DNA from 2 places in the Nocardiopsis sp. SBT366 genome. Region 2 is predicted to be linked to the other one. Evidence: predicted binding sites of a transcription regulator. Region 2 holds the regulator's gene; the other holds the start of a gene.
What was found. The regulator HrcA, encoded in region 2, represses chaperone genes, less so after heat shock. The targets are predictions, from matches to a motif close to TTGGCACTCTCNNNNNGAGAGTGCCAA.
Positions count from the first base shown of each region.

Region 1 (2,198 bases), on a different contig from region 2:
CCCAGGTCCGGCTCCTCGTCCAGGTGTGCCACCGCGCCCTCGCTCGCCAGCAGGCCCTCGCGCTCGTGCAGCACCGTCGCGCGCCGTCGCGGCCCACCGGGACCGAAACCCAGACCGCCGAACCACAGCGCGGTCTCCTTCAGTTCGCCGTCCACCGAGATCCACTCGGCCGAGGCGGCAGGGGAGAGGACCTCGTGCGGGATGCCCGGAGCGGCCTTCAGACAGGCCGCCTCCGCGCCCTCGGCCAGCCGGGTGGCCACGTCCCACGGCGGCGAGTACGCGGACGGGTCGAACACCCGGCCCCTGCCGCCGCGCCGGGCCGGGTCGCAGAACAACAGGGGGTGATCGCCCACTCCGACCGCGTTCACGTCACCCTCCCGGACCCGGGCGTACTCCGTGAGCCCCATCGCCTCGATGTTGGCGCGGGCCACCGCCACGGTCAGGGGGTCGGCGTCCACGCCCTCCACCGGCACGCCGTGCTCGGCCAGGGCCAGCAAGTCCGCGCCGATCCCGCAGCACAGGTCGCCCGCGACCGCGTCCCCGCCCATCGAGGAGGGCAGGTGTCGGGCGGTGCGCTCGGCCCGGTACTCGGCCACGGTCCGGCGGGTGGACTGCTCCAGACCGTTCGGGGTGAAGAACATTCGCCCGGCGTTCTCCCCGAATTTGGCCCTGCCCCGCTCCCGCAGGCTTACCTGGGTCATCACAGCGTTGACCAGCTCGGACACCGGGAGTTCGGGGTCGAGCGCGGCCACCCCGGGATCGGTGCGCAGTTTGGAGGCGGTGGCGAGGGGGTCCCTGGCCGCCGCAACGGGGTCGACCCCGCCGAGGACCTCCCGACCCGCGTCGGTGAGCAGCGCCGAGAACGCGGGCACGTGCATGGAACCTCCTGCTGTGGGCACGACGGTGGGGCGGGTCCGCCCTTCGGCCCGAGCCCCCGCCACATTTCCATTCTGGCACTCTCGGGGGTAGAGTGCTAAACGCGACGAGGCCGGTCTGGCACCCGCGACGACAGGCCGCCGCGGTCGCCCCTTTTACGTGGTTGGTCCGTGCTCACGCATGGGCCGACGCCAGATACACCGAGACTTTGAAGGGGGAGGTCACACCGTGTCGACCGCCACCAAGACCGTGCTGAAGCCGCTCGAGGACCGCGTCGTGGTCAGGACCCTGGAGGCTGAGCAGACCACCGCCTCCGGTCTGGTCATCCCGGACACCGCCAAGGAGAAGCCCCAGGAGGGCGAGATCCTGGCCGTGGGTCCCGGTCGCCTCGACGACAACGGCAAGCGTGTCGCCCTCGACGTGAACGTCGGCGACGTCGTCCTCTACAGCAAGTACGGCGGCACCGAGGTCAAGTACGACGGCCAGGAGTACCTGGTTCTCTCCGCCCGCGACCTCCTCGCGGTCGTCGAGAAGTAGCTCTCGGCGCAGAGCCTTCGAACATCCCGCACCGGTCGGCCTCCAAGCCGGGCGGGGCGGGATGTTCTCTTTCGACCCGAACCGTTAGAGGAAGTACTCACACATGCCGAAGATCCTGGAGTTCGAGGACGACGCCCGCCGCGCCCTCGAGCGGGGCGTCGACCGCCTCGCCAACGCCGTCAAGGTGACGCTCGGCCCGCGCGGCCGCAACGTCGTCATCGACAAGAAGTTCGGTGCCCCCACCATCACGAACGACGGCGTGACCGTCGCCCGTGAGATCGAGCTGGACGAGCCCTACGAGAACCTGGGCGCCCAGCTGGTCAAGGAGGTCGCCACCAAGACCAACGACGCCGCCGGTGACGGCACCACCACCGCCACCGTGCTCGCGCAGGCGCTGGTCCGCGAGGGCCTGCGCAGCGTCGCCGCCGGCGCCTCCCCGATGTCCCTCAAGAAGGGCATCGACGCCGCGGCCGTCCGGGTCTCCGAGATCCTGCTCGAGCGCGCCGTGCCGATCAAGGAGCGCGCCGACATCGCCTACGTGGCGACCAACTCCGCTCAGGACGCCCAGATCGGCGACCTCATCGCCGAGGCCTTCGACAAGGTCGGCAAGGACGGCGTCATCACGGTGGAGGAGTCCCCGACCTTCGGTCTGGAGCTCGACTTCACCGAGGGCCTCCAGTTCGACAAGGGCTACATCTCGCCCTACTTCGTCACCGACGGTGACCGTCAGGAGGCCGTCCTCGAGGACGCGCAGATCCTGATCAGCCAGGGCAAGATCGGCAACC
Region 1 is NZ_LAVM01000018.1:63,400-65,597, forward strand. Features, by position in the region: gene ADX84_RS07865 (class I SAM-dependent methyltransferase) at 1-878, opposite strand, end outside; gene groES (co-chaperone GroES) at 1,105-1,413, shown strand; gene groL (chaperonin GroEL) at 1,517-2,198, shown strand, end outside.
Region 1: the regulator HrcA is predicted to act here: its motif matches at 951-977, upstream of groES (co-chaperone GroES).

Region 2 (2,198 bases):
CCCGTTCCCGGGGGCCGCGGCCGCCGGGCTGTCCTCCGCCGAAGAAGGCGTTCATGATGTCGTCGAAGGCGAACCCGCCAGCGTTGCCGAAACCTCCGGCACCGCCACCGCCGCCGGGGGCGAAGGGGTCCTGGCCCATGTCGAACATCCGACGCTTGTTCTCGTCGGAGAGGACCTCGTAGGCCTGGGTCACTTCCTTGAAGCGCTCCTGGGTCGCGGGGTCCGGGTTGATGTCCGGGTGAAGCTCGCGCGCGAGCCGCCGGTACGCCTTCTTAATCTCGTCCTTGGACGCGTCGCGACGCACCCCGAGAACCTGGTAATAGTCTCTGGCCACTGAGTTACTGTCCTGCCAAAATCTGTCCGACATACCGGGCCACCGCACGGACGGCGCCCATCGTCCCTGGGTAGTCCATACGGGTCGGGCCCACCACTCCGATCTTGGCCAGCGACTGGTTTCCCACGCCGTAGTCAGCCGACACGATGGAAGTGGATCGAAGGCCCTCGTGGAAGTTCTCCGCGCCGATGCGCACCGTGAGCATGGAGGGGTCCTTGGCCTCACCGAGCAGTCGGATGAGGACCATGTTCTCTTCCAGTGCTTCGAGCACCTCGCGCAGGCTGGCCGCGAAGTCGACCGCGGCCAGGTTGGCGGTTCCCGCCAGAACGATCTTCTCCTCGTGTCTTTCCACGAGGCTCTCCAGCAGGATGGAGAGGACCGCGACCGCGACGGGGCGGTCCTCCGGTGCGACCTGGGCGGGCAGGTCCTCCACCGCGTCCGGCACGTCACCGAGGTGTCGGCCCGCGATGGCGCGGTTGAGCATGTTGCGCAGGTCGTCAACCACGGTCTCGCTGACCGATCCCAACCCGTCGATGACGCGCTGTTCGACTCGGCCGGTGTTGGTGATGACGACCATCATGATGCGCTGGCCGCCGAGCGGCACCAGTTCCACGTGCTGGACCGACGAGCGGGTCAGCGACGGGTACTGGACGATCGCGACCTGCCGGGTGAGCTGCGCGAGCAGCCGCACCGTGCGGGCGACGATCTCGTCGAGGTCCACGGCACCGCCGAGGAAGGACTCGATGGCTCGCCGTTCGGCCGCCGAGAGCGGCTTGACGGAGGAGAGCCGGTCCACGAAGAGCCGGTACCCCTTGTCGGTGGGCACCCGTCCCGCACTGGTGTGGGGTTGGGTGATGTAGCCATCCTCCTCGAGGGCGACCATGTCGTTGCGAATGGTCGCCGGGGAGACACCAAGGGGGTGACGGTCCGCCAACGCCCGGGAACCCACGGGTTCGTTGGTGTTGACGAAGTCCTCGACGACCGCACGCAGGACCGCGAGCTTGCGCTCATCCAGCAACTCGCCACCTCCTGGCACTCCAAGGTCCTCAGTGCTAATTCTATGCCCGGCCGCAAACCCGCACGGCTACCCGCACGCAGTAACACGGGGACGGGGGTCGCTTCTTCCTTGTCGGATCCGCGACGTGCGCCACCCGCCAGCGGGCGTCCGGGGTCCTTCACCAGTAGACTGCACCACCGTGGTTACCAAGGGAACCGGCCGTTACGGCCGCGACGTTCTGGCGGGAGACTGGCGGCGACCGAAGAAGGGTGCGGTCCGCGAGATACCCCTCAGTCGTGACCTGGTCGTGGAGGACGCCGACGAGACCTTCTGCGGGGCCGTGGTGTCCTGGGACAAGGCCGCGGTGACCCTGGAGGACCGGGACGGGCGCCGCAGGGTGTTCGAGCTGGGTCAGGCCGCCTTCCTCGTGGACGGTGAACCCGTGACACTGGTGCGTCCGACGGAGGCCCCCAAGGGTCCGCTGCGCAGCGCCTCGGGGTCGATCGCGGTGACCGACGCGCGGGCGCGCACAGCCCGCGAGAGCCGGATCTACGTCGAGGGCGCCCACGACGCCGAACTGGTCGAGAAGGTCTGGGGCCACGACCTCCGTGTGGAGGGGGTGGCCGTCGAGTTCCTGGAGGGGGTCGACGACCTTCCCGCAGTGGTGGCGGAGTTCGAGCCGGGGCCGGGGCGCCGTCTGGGAGTCCTGGTCGACCACCTGGTTCCGGGTTCCAAGGAGAGCCGGATCGCCGAGCGTGCCCGGGGCGCGGACGTGCTCGTGGTCGGCCATCCCTACGTGGACGTGTGGCAGGCGGTGCGTCCGAGCGCGGTGGGGATCGGGGCCTGGCCCGAGATCCCTCGGGGTCT
Region 2 is NZ_LAVM01000045.1:15,614-17,811, reverse strand. Features, by position in the region: gene dnaJ (molecular chaperone DnaJ) at 1-334, opposite strand, end outside; gene hrcA (heat-inducible transcriptional repressor HrcA) at 339-1,352, opposite strand; gene ADX84_RS15235 (DUF3097 domain-containing protein) at 1,531-2,198, shown strand, end outside.